3 regions of the Aurantimonas sp. genome follow, and region 2 is predicted to be linked to each of the others. Evidence: predicted binding sites of a transcription regulator. Region 2 holds the regulator's gene; each other region holds the start of a gene.

What was found. The regulator LexA, encoded in region 2, represses DNA repair genes until DNA is damaged. The targets are predictions, from matches to a motif close to TGTTCNNNNTGTGTTCNG.
Region 1: a site for LexA is predicted at 1,701-1,718, ahead of ACEQX1_RS16530 (PA0069 family radical SAM protein). Genes of this name have one in related genera too.
Region 3: a site for LexA is predicted at 2,484-2,501, ahead of ACEQX1_RS18390 (YifB family Mg chelatase-like AAA ATPase). Genes of this name have one in related genera too.

Annotation. Positions count from the first base shown of each region.
Region 1 covers NZ_CAXPJM010000043.1:22,183-27,359, forward strand. The annotation lists partial or broken gene ACEQX1_RS16515 (4-(cytidine 5'-diphospho)-2-C-methyl-D-erythritol kinase) at 1-451, shown strand, start outside; gene moaB (molybdenum cofactor biosynthesis protein B) at 560-1,105, shown strand; gene ACEQX1_RS16525 (hypothetical protein) at 1,115-1,651, opposite strand; gene ACEQX1_RS16530 (PA0069 family radical SAM protein) at 1,777-2,934, shown strand; gene ACEQX1_RS16535 (ribonuclease HII) at 3,030-3,737, shown strand; gene ACEQX1_RS16540 (F0F1 ATP synthase subunit B) at 3,857-4,336, opposite strand; gene ACEQX1_RS16545 (F0F1 ATP synthase subunit B) at 4,347-4,949, opposite strand; gene ACEQX1_RS16550 (F0F1 ATP synthase subunit C) at 5,024-5,177, opposite strand, start outside.
Region 2 covers NZ_CAXPJM010000008.1:253,655-258,831, forward strand. The annotation lists gene gltX (glutamate--tRNA ligase) at 1-23, opposite strand, end outside; gene ACEQX1_RS04465 (ComEC/Rec2 family competence protein) at 137-2,512, shown strand; gene lexA (transcriptional repressor LexA) at 2,607-3,326, opposite strand; gene glp (gephyrin-like molybdotransferase Glp) at 3,370-4,611, opposite strand; gene moaC (cyclic pyranopterin monophosphate synthase MoaC) at 4,608-5,108, opposite strand; gene trpC (indole-3-glycerol phosphate synthase TrpC) at 5,105-5,177, opposite strand, start outside.
Region 3 covers NZ_CAXPJM010000054.1:45,159-50,335, forward strand. The annotation lists gene ACEQX1_RS18385 (trans-aconitate 2-methyltransferase) at 269-871, opposite strand; gene ACEQX1_RS18390 (YifB family Mg chelatase-like AAA ATPase) at 879-2,411, opposite strand; gene ACEQX1_RS18395 (hypothetical protein) at 2,604-3,986, opposite strand; gene ACEQX1_RS18400 (rhodanese-related sulfurtransferase) at 4,163-5,050, shown strand; gene pobA (4-hydroxybenzoate 3-monooxygenase) at 5,066-5,177, opposite strand, start outside.

The sequences.
Region 1 (5,177 bases), on a different contig from region 2:
GGCGCTCCTGCGGATGATCGGCGAGGCTGTGCCCGCCATTCGCGACGCCCTCGTCGCCAAGGCCACCACGCTCGGTGCGGACGTTCCCATGTGTGTTGCGGGCCGTGCCGCGCGCGTCTCCGGCATCGGCGAGGAGATCGAGCCCCTCGCGCATCTGCCGGCCCTGCACATGCTGCTGGTCAATCCGGGCGTGCCGGTCTCGACACCCGCCGTCTTCGCCGCACTAGAACAGCGCGACAACGCGCCGTTGCCGCCGGTCCCGGCCGAGGGGTTCACGACCGCCGCCGAACTGGTCGCCTGGCTTCACACCACCCGCAACGATCTCGCCGCACCGGCGGAAGGGCTCGCACCGCAGATCGTCGCCGTGCGCGACGCGCTGGCCGGCGAAGGGGCGCTGATCGCCCGCATGTCCGGCTCGGGCGCGACCGTCTACGGATTGTTCGAGGACGCCGCCGAGCTTGCCCGCGCCCGCGGCCGGATCGCCGCGTCCCATCCCGAATGGTGGCTGTCCGGTGCCGAGCACTGCGCCGCCCCCCGCAGACATGCCAAGGGAGGCCCCATGAGCGACGAACGCTCCTTCATCGCGCTGTCCATCGCGATCCTCACCGTCTCCGACACCCGCAGCCTCGACGAGGACCGCTCCGGCTCGCTGCTGGTGGAACGGCTGACCGAGGCCGGCCACCGGGTCGCGGACCGGCAGATCGTCACCGACGACGTGCCGGCGATCCAGGAGGTCGTCCAGGGCTGGTGCAAGCGCGACGACGTCGATGTGGTGATCACCACCGGCGGCACCGGCTTCACCGGCCGCGACGTGACCCCCGAGGCGCTGGAGCCGCTGTTCGAGAAGCGCATGGACGGCTTCTCGGCGGTCTTCCACCGCATCTCCTACGACAAGATCGGCGTCTCGACGATCCAGTCGCGGGCGACGGGCGGCGTCATCGACGCCACCTTCGTCTTCGCCCTGCCCGGCTCGCCCGGCGCCTGCCGCGATGCCTGGGATCATATTCTCAAGGCGCAGCTCGACTATCGCCACAAGCCCTGCAATTTCGTCGAGATCATGCCGCGTCTGGACGAGCATCTGCGCCGCGGCGGCCGGACCGCCTGAACCGCACGGTCAGCTCGCGGGCCGGCCCCGGACCGCCGGGCGGATGAAGGCCCGCATCCGGGTCACCGCGACGCCCTTGGCGACCTCCTCGAGGCTGAAGGCGAGCTTCGACAGGCCGATCGCCTGGCGCTTCTGGACCAGGAACCCTTCGGCCATCGCCGTGCGAATCTGGCGCAGCCGCGCAAAGAAACCGGGCTGGTCGTTCGGCGCCCGCCGAAAGCGCGCCGCCTGCGTCTTCGCCCGTCCCGCCCCCACCATGTCGGCATGCTCGACCACGGCCTCCATCCAGCCGGGCAGAAGCCGCGCCCCCGGCTCCAGCAGCAGCAGCCAGTCGCCGCGCGCCGTCTCGATGGCGTCGCGGAAATCCTCCGCCGCGACGATCCGGCACCCGGCATGGTCGGAGACCTTGCGGGCATTGTCCCCCATGCCGCGATCGACCAGCACGACCTCGCGCACCAGCCCCTCGACGGCGCCGGGTATCAACGGCGCGAGGGTCGCCGCCAGCCAGTGATCCTCGGGTCCACAGTCGATGAAAACGCTCAGCATCCCTTTCGTCTAGCCGAGCCCATCGGCCCTGACCAGATCGGAACGTTTTTGTTCTTGTCTTGTTCTCTTAACGGGTTTAGGACATCAGTCACAGAACGCAGCCGGAACATGGGGAGAGCAACGTCATGCAGGACATCGCCAAGGCCGATCAGGCCGCCTTCTCCGCGCCGGACGGCGTCGACATCGCCAACCATATCATCGGCGAGGCCGGGCTGCGCATCGGCTTCGAGCGGCGGCGCGGCCGCGGCGCCGGGCTCAACCCCAGCGGACGCTTCGAACCGTTCAAGCGGCAGGCCGTCGACGACGGCTGGAACACGCTGGACGAGCTGCCGGCCTTCAAGACCGACGTGCAGGTCGAGAAGCCCAAGACCATCATCAGCCGCAACACCTCGCCGGACATCTCCTTCGACCGCTCGATCAATCCGTATCGGGGCTGCGAGCATGGCTGCGTCTACTGCTTCGCCCGGCCGTCCCACGCCTATATGGGCCTGTCGGCCGGCCTCGATTTCGAATCCAAGCTCTTCGCCAAGCCCAATGCCGCCGAGCTCCTGGAACGCGAATTGTCCAAGCCCGGCTATCAGGTGAAGTCGATCGCGATCGGCACCAATACCGATCCCTACCAGCCGATCGAGAAGAGCTGGCGGGTGATGCGCGAGATCCTCGAGGTGCTGGAGGCGGCCAACCATCCGGTCGGCATCGTCACCAAGTCGGCGCTGGTCCTGCGCGACATCGACATCCTGTCGCGCATGGCGGCCAAGGGGCTGGCCAAGGTCGCGCTGTCGGTGACCACCCTCGACCGGACGCTGGCGCGGGCGATGGAGCCGCGGGCGGCGACCCCGACCAAGCGGCTGGAGGCCGTCAAGACCCTCAGCGAGGCCGGCGTGCCGACCATGGTGATGACCGCGCCGATCATTCCCGGCCTTACCGATTCGGAGATCGAGCGGCTCCTGGAAGCGGCGCAGACCGCCGGCGCGCGGGAGGTCGGCTACGTCCTCCTGCGCATGCCGCTGGAAGTCTCCCCGCTGTTCAAGGACTGGCTGCTGCGCCACTACCCGAACCGCTACCGGCATGTCCTGTCGCTGCTGCGCTCGATGCGCGACGGCAAGGATTACGACGCCGAATGGGGCAAGCGGATGCGCGGCACCGGGCCCTATGCCTTCCAGATCCGCCGGCGCTTCGAAATGGCGGCGCGCCGGCTCGGCCTGAACGAGAGCCGCACGCAGTTGCGCTGCGACCTGTTCACCCCGCCGCGCGGCGCAGGCGTCCAGCTCGCTCTGCTCTGACGCCAGGGATACCCCATCGTCCGGCCTCCCCCTCGGCCGGATGGTCTCGCCGGTTTGCCACCCCGAACACGGCGAGGCTTGTGGAGAATCGGAGAATGCGCGAGTCTCGCCGCAACATGGCTCGCCGTTCCTCCGATTCTCCCGTTCGCGCAAAGAAACCCGCGCGCCGCCCCGCCATCGCGGCCGGGCCCGACTTTTCGCGCGAGGCCGGGCTCCTGGCCGACGGCAAGCGCTTCATCGCCGGCATCGACGAGGCCGGACGCGGGCCGCTGGCCGGGCCGGTGGTCACCGCCGCGGTGATCTTTCCCACCCGCGACTTTCCCGACGGACTGAACGATTCCAAGAAACTCACCGCCGAGGACCGCGAACGACTGTTCGCCGAGATCGTCGCCAAGGGCTGGGTCGGGATCGCCTCGGCCAGCGCCGACGAGATCGACCGCTTCAACATCCGCGGCGCGACGCTCCTCGCCATGCGGCGGGCGCTGCATGCTTTGCCCGAAGCCCCCTGCCATGTCCTCGTGGACGGGCGCGACGTGCCGCCGGCGCTGCGCTGCGCCGGCACGGCGGTCATCTCCGGCGACGCCCTCAGCCTCAGCATCGCCGCCGCCTCGATCGTCGCCAAGGTCACGCGCGACCGGATCATGGCGCGCGCCTGCCGGGCCTATGCGGGCTACGGCTTTTCCCGCCATATGGGCTACGGCACGCCCGAGCATCTTGGCGCCATCGCCCGGCTCGGCCCGACGCCGATCCACCGGATGAGCTTCAGCCCGCTACGCCGCGACCTGCTCGACGCCGCCGAATAGGCCGGACGCCGCCACTCCGCTCAGCCTTCCGATGACCGCACAACGAAAAAGGGCCGCCGATGGCAGCCCTTTGAACGTTCCGTCGCAATGCTGGTCCCGGAGCGGGACCGCCGCCGGGCTCAGTTGAGCCGGCTGCGAACCTCGGCGATGGAGGATTCGGTGAACTGGCCGGCATTGCCGCCCGAATTGCGGTCGGCGATGATCTTGGCGGCGGCAGCCACCGCCACGTCGATCGCCGTCGCGCGGACTTCGGCGATGGCGTCGGTCTCGGCCTGCGAGATCTTCGTCTCGGCCATGGCCGTGCGACGCTCGACATATTCCTCGTTCTTGCGACGCGTATCGGCGAGCATCAGCTCAGCCTCGCGCTTGGCGGCGGCGACGATCTCCTTCGCCTCCTCCTCGGCCTCCTGGCGGCGGCGCTGATACTCGGCCAGCTGCTGCTTGGCCTCTTCCTTCAGCTCGCGCGCTTCCTCGATCTCGTTGCGGATCCGGTCGGCCCGCTGGTCGAGCGTGGCACCAACCTTGGCCGGCGCCTTCAGATACCAGACGATGGCCAGGAAGATGATGAGGGCGGCAAAGGCCCAGAATGAGTTGTCCATGGTCGGCTCCTCAGCTGCGAACGGCGGTCACGGCGCTGGCGACCTCCTCGCGGGAGACCTCCAGGCGTATGACGTCGCGCAGAATGGCGTCGGCGGTGGTCTCGGCGATCTGGCCGACATCCTTCATCGCCTCGTCGCGGACGGCGGCGATGCGCAGCTGCGCGGCTTCCAGCTTCTCGTCGAGCTCTGCGTCGAGGCGCTGGCGCTCGGCTTCGGCGTCGCTGCGCGCCGCTTCACGGGCGTCGTGGCCGATCTTGTGGGCGCGGTCGCGGGCCTCGGCGAGCTCCTGCTCGTAGGCTGCCTTGGCCTCGTCCGAATCGGACTTCATCCGCTCGGCGGCTTCCAGATCGAGGGCGATCCGGTCGCGGCGGTTTTCGAGCGTTCCGGCGATCCGCGGCAGGATCACCTTCTTCAGAACCAGATAGAAGATTCCGAAGGTGATCGCGAGCCAGAGGATCTGCGACGGGAAATATTCGGCATTGAAAGGCGGGAAGCCGCCATGCTCGCCTTCTACATGGATCGTTTCGCCATGCATCTCGGCGGTGTCGCTCGCAGGCGGCAGTTCCACGGCATCGAGCGAATCGGCCTGTGCGAAGGCTTGGGTGACGAACATCGAGGGCTCCCGGCATAGGGGACCGGCGACAGAAGCTGCCGCCGGCCGGTCTTCTTACCTGCGCTGGACGCCGATTAGACGGCGAAGAGCAGCAGCAGGGCGATGAGCAGCGAGAAGATGCCCAGGGCTTCCGTGACGGCGAAGCCGAAGATCAGGCGGCCGAACTGGCCGTCGGCGGCCGACGGGTTGCGCAGCGCGCCGGCGAGGTAGTTCGCGAACATGTTGCCC
Region 2 (5,177 bases):
CGGGTCACGACGGCGTCCGTCATGGTCTCTCCGATATTGATACGCTGAGTGTTGGGAGCGGTCGGCGTGGATCGCTTTCGCTTGGCGGCTGTGTACCATAGGCGAGGGGAGAGACAAGCCGACGGGACCGGACGGCATGGACAGCGCCAGCGATCGCGACGAACGCGCAGGCGCGGCCTTCGGGCGGCGCGATGCCGTTCGGGCAGCGTTTCGGCGCTGGCGGGCGACGATCGCGCTGCCGCCGCGCGCCCGCTGGCGACGTCTCGGCCGGGAATGGCTTGCCGACCAGCTTGCCGCCGAGACCCGCGCCCGCACCGGTTTCCTCCTGGTCCCGCTCGGCCTGATGATCGGTGTGGCGCTCGTCCACGGCGCCGGCTGGGCTCCGAATGTCTGGCTGACCGTTCTTGCGGCCATCGCCAGCCTTGGCCTCGCGCTGCGCCGTATGGGGCGCCCCGTTCTGCACCCGGTGCTGATCCTCGCTGGCTTCACCCTCGTCGGTACCGCCCTCGCGATCGGCGAGATTCAGCGCACCGAAACGACGATCCTGTCCGGCCAGGCGACGGTGCGCATCGCCGGACCCGTCGTCTCACGGGAGCGGACAGAGGACGGACGCTATCGCTATGTGATCGCCGTCGCGGAAACCGAGCGGCCGGTCCTGTCGCGACCGCCGGAGCGTGTTCGCATCGTCGTCGGCAGCCGACACGAGCCGATCGCGCCCGGCGGCGTCTATCGTGGTCTCGTCCGGCTCGGGCCGCCGTCCGGTCCGGCCTTTCCCGGCAGCTACGACTTTGCCATGGCGCCGTTCTTCGCCGGGATCGGAGCCTATGGCTATTCGCTCGGCGCGCCGGAGGCCGAGCCGACGCCGCCCGCGGCGAGCGGCAACGGACGCGGCCTTCTGGCCGAACTGCGGCATGTGCAGACGCAGACGCGCCTCGCCCTGACCGAGCGCATCAGCACGGTGATCGGCGGCCGCGAGGGCGCCATCGCCGCGGCCCTCATCACCGGCGAGCGCGCCGGTATCCCCGACGATGCCCGCGAATGGCTGCGCGGCACGGGGCTCGCCCATGTCCTGTCGATCTCGGGCCTGCATATGGCGATCGTCGCCGGCTTCGCCATGCTCGCCGTGCGGTCGTCGCTGTCGCTCGTGCCGGTCATCTCGCTGCGCCTGCCGGCCAAGAAAATCGCCGCCATCGTCGCGCTCGTCGTCGCGGCGATCTATCTGGCGATCTCGGGCGCCAATGTCGCGACCCAGCGCTCCTTCGTGATGCTGGCGATCATGCTCGGAGCGGTGCTGATCGACCGCCCCGCCTTGACGCTTCGCAACGTGGCGATCGCCGCCATCGTCGTCATCCTCGTCGCGCCGCATGCCGTGATGACCGCCAGCTTCCAGATGAGCTTCGCGGCGACCGTGGCGCTGATCGGCGGCTATGCGGCCCTCTCGCAATGGCGGGCGGGGCGCGAACGCGGCCGCGAGACGGACAGGGGCATCGCCGGCAAGATCCTCGTGGCGCTCTCCGCAATCATGGTCACGTCGCTTCTCGCGGGATCGGCAACCGCGCCTTATGCTGCCTATCACTTCCACCGGATGGCGGCCTTCGGCTTCGTCGCCAATCTCCTGACCATGCCGCTGTTCACGTTGTGGATCATGCCGCTGGCGCTGGTGGGAACGCTGCTGATTCCGTTCGGGCTCGACGCCTGGCCGTTCCAGGCAATGGGCGCCGGCCTCTGGCTCGTCCTCGAGATCGCGCGCAACGTCTATGCCTGGCTGCCGGACCAGGCGATCGGACGCATGACCGCCTTGGGCCTTCTGCTGCTGACCGCGGCGATCCTCACCGCGTCCTGTCTGGCAAGCCGGCTGCGGTGGCTTGGCCTGCCGCTGGCACTGGCCGGATTCATTGCTGCGCCCGACAGGACGGCCCCACCGGAACTCCTGATCTTCGAGGACGGCAAGGAGGTCGCGACGCTCGCGGCGGACGGCCAGCTCGCCTTCCTGCGCGCACGGCCCAGCAGTTTCATCGCGGAACAATGGGAACGGGCCTTCGAGGCGCGGGCGCCGCGGGGCACCGACACAGAGCGGATCCGGGCGACGATTCCCGCGGAGTGCGCGGCCAAATATTGCCGCTTCACCACGCGTGGCGGCCTGCGTGTGATCTGGACGGAGGATTATGCCCGCACGGGCGATGCCTGCGACGAGGCGGATGTCGCCATCGTCTCGCGCGCGATCCGGCTTGCCGAATGCCGATCCGGCGCCGTTCTGGTAACGCTGCGCACGCTGCGGCGGACCGGCTCGCTGGCGATCGGCCGGGAGGCGGCGACAGGCCGGCCCCGCATCGTGCAGGCCGTCAGCGATCCGCCCGAACGCTGGAACGTCCACCGGTTGGCGCCCTGGCCGGAATATTGGCGCAAGCCCGCTGCGCCGAACCCGCCGGCACCTGTCACGCAGCCGGCCTCGGCGACCGTCAGCAATGGGGTCACGGCCGGTTCAGGCCGAACCGCGACGGTTGGGCCCTGAGCGAGGACGAGCCGGTTTCGGGCCTCAACGCTTCGGGCGCGAGTCGCGAGGACCTATCACCCGTTCTGCACCGACCGCGTTCCGTCCGGAGCGGTCAGTAGCGGCGGATCAGGCCGATCAGCTTGCCCTGGACCTTGACCCGGTCCGAGCCGAAGATGCGGGTTTCGTAGGCTGGATTGGCCGCCTCCAGCGCAATGGTGTCGCCGCGACGGCGGAAGCGCTTCAGGGTCGCTTCCTCGTCGTCGACGAGGGCGACCACGATCTCGCCCGGCGTCGCCGTGTCGCCCCGGCGGATGACCACCGTGTCGCCGTCGAGAATGCCGGCCTCGATCATCGAGTCGCCCTTCACTTCGAGAGCGTAATGCTCGCCGCTGCCCAGCATGTCCGGCGGAACGACGATGGAGTGGGTGTTGTGCTGGATGGCCGAGATCGGCACGCCGGCGGCGATGCGCCCCATGACCGGAATGGCCGTCGAAGCGGACGCCTTTGCCGGTGCCGGCTGCGCCGCGGGTGCGGGCCGGGCGGTGTCGCGGCTGCCTTCGATGACGCTCGGCTTGAAGCCGGTGCGCCCGACAGGTGCCGGGCGGCTGCCCTGAATCGACTCCGGCAGCTTCAGGATTTCCAGCGCCCGGGCCCGATTGGGCAGGCGGCGGATGAAGCCCCGCTCCTCGAGCGCGGTGATCAGGCGGTGAATGCCGGACTTGGACCGCAGGTCCAGCGCGTCCTTCATTTCATCGAAGGACGGGGGTACACCAGTCTCGCGCACCCGATCGTTCACGAAGACCAGAAGATCGTGCTGCTTGCGCGTCAGCATCCGGGCGACTCCTCAAAACAAAACCTGAACAAACCTATCTGTTCTAGTTGTGTTCCGCAAGTGGCTCCATAGCCGTCAGGGGGACGTAATCGCAGGGATCGCCCGCTTCGGCCGGTGCGGCGCGGACCGGACGCACGAGCAACGCATCGGCCGCGGCATAGATCGACAGCAGCGAGGAATCCTGCCGCGACAACGGCACGATGCGGGGCAGGCCGGCGCTGTCCGGTTCGATCCGGGCGCGGACGAAATCCGTGCGCTCGCCATTGTCCGGCATCGGCGCGGCGAGAACGCCCCGGCGGTAGAGCGGACGCGCAGGACGGCCCGCGAGGCGCCGGACCAGCGGTGCCAGGAACAGGGTCGCGGCGACCATGGAGGAGGCCGGATTGCCGGGCAGGCCGACGACCCGCATGTCGCCCAGCCTGCCGGCCATCAGCGGCTTGCCGGGGCGCATCGCCACTTTCCAGAAGTCGAGGGAGACGCCATGGGCGGCGAACACCTTGCCCACGAGGTCGTGGTCGCCGACCGATGCGCCGCCGATGGTGACGAAGATGTCGGCGCCGTCCGCGATCGCCTGTGTCAGCTGGGCATCGATGGCCGCTTCGCGGTCGGGCGCGATCCCGCAATTCAGCGGCAGGCCGCCGGCCTCGCGCACCAGTGCGGCGACACCGAAGGTGTTGGAGGCGACGATCTGCGACGGACCGATGGGTTCGCCGGGCAGGACGAGTTCGTCGCCGGTCGCCAGGATCGCGACGCGGGGCCGGCTGCGAACCGGGATCGCCGGATGGCCGCCGCTCGCGGCCAACGCGATGGCGCCCGGGGTCAGCACGGTGCCGGCGGTCAGAAGCGGCGTGCCCGCGGCAAAATCGATCCCCGCCGGGCGGATGTGCTGGCCGACCACGACCGGCGCCGTTGCCGTGACGGTGCCGTCCTGCCGGTTGGCGTTTTCCTGGATCAGGATGGCGTCGGCACCGGCAGGGACCGGCGCGCCGGTGGAGATGCGAATGGTCTCGCCCGGCTGCAGCGTGCCGCCATAGGCGTGGCCGGCGGCCGATTCGCCGACGAGCCGCAGGGAGGGGAAGGGCGCTTCGTCGCCAAGGTCGGCGGCGCGGACCGCGTAGCCGTCCATGGCGGAGGCGTCGAAGGCCGGCTGGGTGCGCAGCGAGGCAAGGTCCGCCGCCAGAATGCGGCCCGAGGCGTCGCGCAGCGGCAGCGTCTCGGTTCGCTCGAGGGGGCGGGCGTCCTCGACGAGGAGACGATAGGCCTCCTCGACGGGGATGAGACTCACGACGCGGCGTCCGCCGACCAGTCGCCGGAGCGGCCGCCGGATTTTGCCAGAAGGCGGATGCCGCTGATGGTCATGGAGCGGTCGACCGCCTTGGCCATGTCGTAGATGGTGAGGCAGGCGACCGAGACGGCCGTCAGCGCCTCCATCTCGACGCCGGTCTTGCCGCCGACCCGCGCCGTCGCGGTGACCCTAAGGCCGGGCAGCGCGGGCTCGGCGGTGATCTCGACGCCGATCTTCTCCAGCATCAGCGGATGACAGAGCGGAATCAGCTCGTGGGTCTTCTTGGCGCCCATGATGCCGGCGATGCGGGCAATGCCGATGACGTCGCCCTTCTTGGCCTCGCCGGCCAGGATCAGGTCGAGCGTCGCCGGCTCCATCATCACGAAGCCTTCGGCCTCCGCGACACGGCGCGTGCGCTCCTTGTCGCCGACATCGACCATCGACGCGGCGCCGGTGGCGTCGAGATGGGTCAGCGTGGCGTCGCGCGGATCGCTCATGCGGGCACCGTGATGGCAGGATCGCCGCCGATCAGGGCGCGTGTCGCCGTCTCGACGTCGTCCTGACGC
Region 3 (5,177 bases), on a different contig from region 2:
TTCTGCTGTGGAGCGGGCCGCATCGGCGCTGGGGCATGGGTCCTCGGGTTGAACCCGAGGATGACGCGCGTTGATGGAGTGCACTGCCCGTCGAGGGGACATGGCGCTGCCGGAGCAACGTGCGGGCGTTCGCCACCGGGCGGCGGCCCGCTTTGGCGGGGCTGCCTGAAAGGGGCTCTGTTATTGCGGCTGTGGCGTCGCAGCCGCCTCGCGGGTGCCGGTGGCCCGGCGGCGTCCGTATTCACGCCTTAATAGACCTCGAACTGCATCAGGTCTTCTGCGCCATCCAGACCTTATGGATGGCACCCTGCGGCTCGTCGAAGACCGCCATGCGGACGGTGAAGCCGGCCTCCGCCAGGAGCACCCGGTAACCGGCATCGGAGTAGCTGGCATAGGCGAAGGGCACGTCGAACATCGTGTCGCGGACGCTCGAATGGGACGGTCCGCTGGTGAACAGCAGCCAGCCGCCGGGACGCAGCCAGGCGGCGAAGCGGCCCATCATCGCGGTCTGGTCGCCATGGTCCAGATGAAAGAAGCTGTCCCAGGCGACGATTGCATCGAAGGACACGGCCGGGAGATAGGCCCGCATGTCGCACAGGATGGTCCGCACCTGCGGGTAGGCCCGCCGGAAATGCGCCAGCATGGCGGCCGAGCCGTCGAGGGCGGTGACCGAGATGCCGGCCTCCAGAAGATGCGCCAGCCCCGCGTGACCGGTACCGCAGCCGCAATCCAAGAGCCGCGCCCCGGACGGTAGCGCCGCCGCCAGTTGCGCGTAGAAGGGCGGCTCCCAGGGCTTCAGCCGGCGCGCGGCCTCGAAGCGGTCGGCGATGATGTCGTAGCCCGCAACGGCGGGGTGCAGCTCCGCGCTCATGTCGCCGTCATGCCGCGGCGGCCAGTCGCTCGCCGGCCATGCGGTAGGAGATCGCCTCGGCCAGATGGATGCGCCGGACCATGTCGTCGCCGTCGAGATCGGCGAGGGTGCGCGCGACCTTGAGGATGCGGTGATAGGCGCGGGCGGAGAAGCGCATCTGTTCCGCCGCGTCCTGCAGGAGACGCTGGCCCTCCCGGTCGGGCTCGGCGACGCTTTCGATCAGGGCGGCCGGACAATGGGAGTTGCGGGTCGAGCCGGGCAGGCCGAGGCTCTCGTAGCGCTCCGTCTGCAGGGCGTGGGCGGCGGCGACGCGCGCCATGACGTCGGCCGAGGATTCCGCCGGCTGCGGCCTGATCAGGTCGGCGGCCGTCACCGCAGGCACGTCGACGCGGATGTCGATCCGGTCCATCAGCGGGCCGGAGATGCGGGCCTGGTAGTCGGCGGCGCAGCGCGGGCCACGGGCACAGCTGCGGCCCGGCTCTCCCGCCATGCCGCACCGGCAGGGATTCATCGCGGCGACGAGCTGCATCTTGGCCGGGTAGGTGACCCGGTGATTGGCCCGGGCGATGACGCTTTCGCCGGCCTCCAGCGGCTGGCGCAGGGAATCCAGCACGACCGGCGAGAATTCGGGGAATTCGTCGAGGAAGAGGATGCCGCGATGGGCGAGCGAGACCTCACCGGGCCGCGCCCTCAGGCCGCCGCCGACCATCGCCGCCATCGAGGCCGAATGATGCGGCGCGCGGAACGGACGGCGATCCGACAGCTTGCCGCCGGACAATTCCCCGGCGATCGAGGCGATCATCGACACTTCGAGGAGTTCGCGCGGCGTCAGCGCCGGCAGGATCGACGGCAGGCGCTGCGCCAGCATCGACTTGCCCGAACCGGGCGGTCCGACCATCAGGAGATTGTGGCCGCCCGCCGCGCTGATCTCCAGCGCCCGCTTGGCGACGATCTGGCCCTTGATCTCGGCAAGGTCCGGCAGGTCGGACGGCGCGGCCCGGATGGCCGGCTCCGGCCGGGCGATGATCTGCGTGCCGCGGAAATGATTGGCGATCTGGATCAGGCTGCGGGCGGCGACGATGTCCATGTCCTGGCTCGCCCAGGCCGCCTCCGCGCCGCTCTCGGCCGGGCAGATCAGGCCGAGGCCGATGGCATTGGCGCCCATTGCCGCGGGCAGCGCCCCGGCGACCGCGGTGGTCATGCCGTCGAGGGAGAGTTCGCCCAAGACGACATAGCCGGCCAGCGCATCGGACGGGATCGCGCCGAGTGCCGCCATCAGGCCGAGCGCGATCGGCAGGTCGTAATGGCTGCCCTCCTTGGGCAGGTCGGCGGGGGCGAGATTGACGGTCACCTTCTTGGGCGGCATCGACAGGCCCGAGGCATGCAGGGCGGCCTGGACGCGCTCGCGGCTCTCGGCCACCGCCTTGTCCGGCAGGCCGACGACCTGGATGCCGACCTTGCCCGGCGCCACCATCACCTGCACGTCGACGGGAATCGCCTCGATGCCCTGAAACGCCACCGTCTTGACCCGCGATACCATCGCCACCACCCCTCGTGATGAACTCCGGCCCACTCATTTTGCCGGAAAGCGACGTTAGGTAAGCATGGAAATCGGAATGAAACAAGAACAGGACAGAAACAAATCGGCGCCAGAGTGAGTCGCCGCCCAGCGACGGCTTGATGGTTAAGCCATCGTTAACGCGTCAAGCAGATGGCGCGCGCCGCGCGGGGCTCAAAGCTGCGCCATGAGAAAGACGGTGGCCGACAGGGCCAGCAGGCCCGCCACCATGAAGCCGCCGTTCCAGACCACCCCGACGCGGAAGGCGCTGGTATGGCCGAGCCGGCCGATCAGCAGCGTCGTCGCCGTGAAGGGCGAGGAGGCGCCGGTGAGCGCCCAGCCGGCGGTCAGCGCGACGACCACGACATTCGGCGACACGCCCATGGCGGCGGCCGACGGCAGCAGGGGCGCCAGCAGCGATACCGACAGGATCGGGTTCATGCCGAGCTGGCCGAGCAGGGGGATGATCCAGACGATGGCGACAAGGATCACCGAGACCGGGATGGCGTCCAGCGCCAGGGCCTGATCGGCGATCAGCGGCTGCAGCAACTCGCCGCCGGTGGCACCGATGAAGCCGGCCATGACCAGGAGGATCAGCTCGGACTGGAAGGAGGGGATGTCGATGAGGGCTAGCCGCTTCAGCCGCGTGGCGGTGCGCGCCGCCGTTCCGCTCTCGCCGCGGGACTGGATGACGATCCAGCCGATGGCGATGGTCGGCACCAGCAGCATCACCACCGCGATCACCCGCAGCCCGGTCAGAAGCTCCAGTACCGCGACGCCCGAAAAGAGCAGGACGAGCAGCGCCAAGAGCGGCTTCAGGTCGCGCCAGCCGCCGATCGGGTCGCGCCGTGCCGGCGCCGGCTGGGTCAGCTTCGGCTTGAAATAGGTGTCCAGCGCCCAGCCGATGAAGGTGACGAGGGCCGCGTTGAAGATCGCGAAGACGGCCGCCCCGCTCCATGACGAGCCGGGAATGACCGAGGTGGAGATGGCCATGGCGAAGGCCAGCGGCGACCAGGTGAGCGAGGCGACGAAGCCGCGCTGGATCGCCAGCAGCATGCGCCGGTTGCGGATCTCGCGGATCTCGGCATTGGGCTCGCGGCTGGCGATGCTTTCGGTCAGCCCGCCCAAAAGCGAGATCGCGCCGTAGCTGAGGATCAGCGCGAAGAGATGGCCGCCGGTGGTCAGCGCCAGATAGCGTTTGCCGGGCGGCTGGCTGGCGAGATACTGCCCGCATCGCTCGATCGCCGGCGAGGCGGCGGCGGGACCGCGCAGCGAGGCGAGCGCGATGAAGAAGGCCGCGATGAAGCCGCCCTGTTCGAGCCCCTTTATCGTGATGGCGAGCCAGTCGGCACGGGTGAAGAGGGCGATGGCGACGAGGCCGAGGCCGAGCGCCACGAAGGCCTGGCGCGACCAGGGCGCCCGCGGCGTGGCGAGAACCAGGAAGACGAGGATGCCGGCGGCCGCGACCAGCCCTGCGCCCGCGCTGCCCACCCATTCGCGCAGAAGGATGGCGACGCCCGTGACGATCAGAACGACACCGATGAGACGGTCGATCAACGCTTGCGAACTCCGCGGAGGGACGAGGCGGCGGGAAACTCCCTCTGTCTTAGCATTCCCGGGCGGCGCGTCACGTCTCGCCGGCGAGATTTGCACCGGATCGTCGCCTGGGGATCGGGGAGCGGCGCGGGGCGGCGGGGGTTTGTCACGCGGGCAGACCGGCGGTATGACGCGCCATGCCCCTGACCGTCGCCACCTTCTATCGTTTTGTCACGCTCGACGACCTTCCCGCGCTGAAGGCCGAGCTTGCCGCCTTGTGCGCCGACACCGGGACGCGCGGCACGATCCTCATCGCCCCGGAGGGGATCAACGGCACGCTGGCGGGGCCGCAGGACGGCGTGGCGACGATGGTCGCGCATCTCGACCGGCGCTGCGGCATCGGCCGCGGCGAGTTGAAATTCTCGGCGGCCGAGGACTGGCCCTTTGCCCGCACCAAGGTGCGCATCCGGCCCGAGATCATCACCATGCGGGCGCCCGAGGCCGACCCCTCCCGGCGCGTCGGCACCTATGTCGCCCCTTCCGACTGGAACGCCCTGATCGACGATCCGGAGGTGCTCGTCCTCGACACCCGCAATCGCTACGAGACCAAGGTCGGCGGCTTTGCCGGCGCGGTGGATCCGGCGATCGACAGCTTCACCGACTTCAAGACCTATGTGGAGACAGCGCTCGACCCGGCCGAGCACCGCAAGGTGGCGATGTTCTGCACCGGCGGCATCCGCTGCGAGAAGGCCTCGGCCTACATGCTGTCCAAGGGGTTCGAGAGCGTCTTCCACCTCAAGGGCGGCATCCTGCAATATCTCGAGGACGTGCCGCAGGAAGACAGCCGCTGGGAGGGCGACTGCTACGTCTTCGACGGCCGCGTCGCCGTCGGCCACGGCCTGGCGCAGACGGACTGGACCGCCTGCTATGGCTGCGGCCAGCCGCTGTCGCCGGAAGAGCGCGCCGACCCGGCCTTCGAGGAGGGGGTCTCCTGCGCCCATTGCATCGACCGGCTGACCGAGGAAAAGGCCGCGTCGCTGCGCGAGCGGCAGCGGCAGATCATGCGGGAGACCGGGCGCGGCTGAGCGGCCCGCCGGCCGTCAGAAGGGCAGCCCCACATAATTCTCGGCAAGCGATGTCTGCGCCGCCTCGGAATCGGCTAGATAGTCGAATTCCGCCTCCTGGATCCGCTGCGAAAAGGCGCCATGCTCC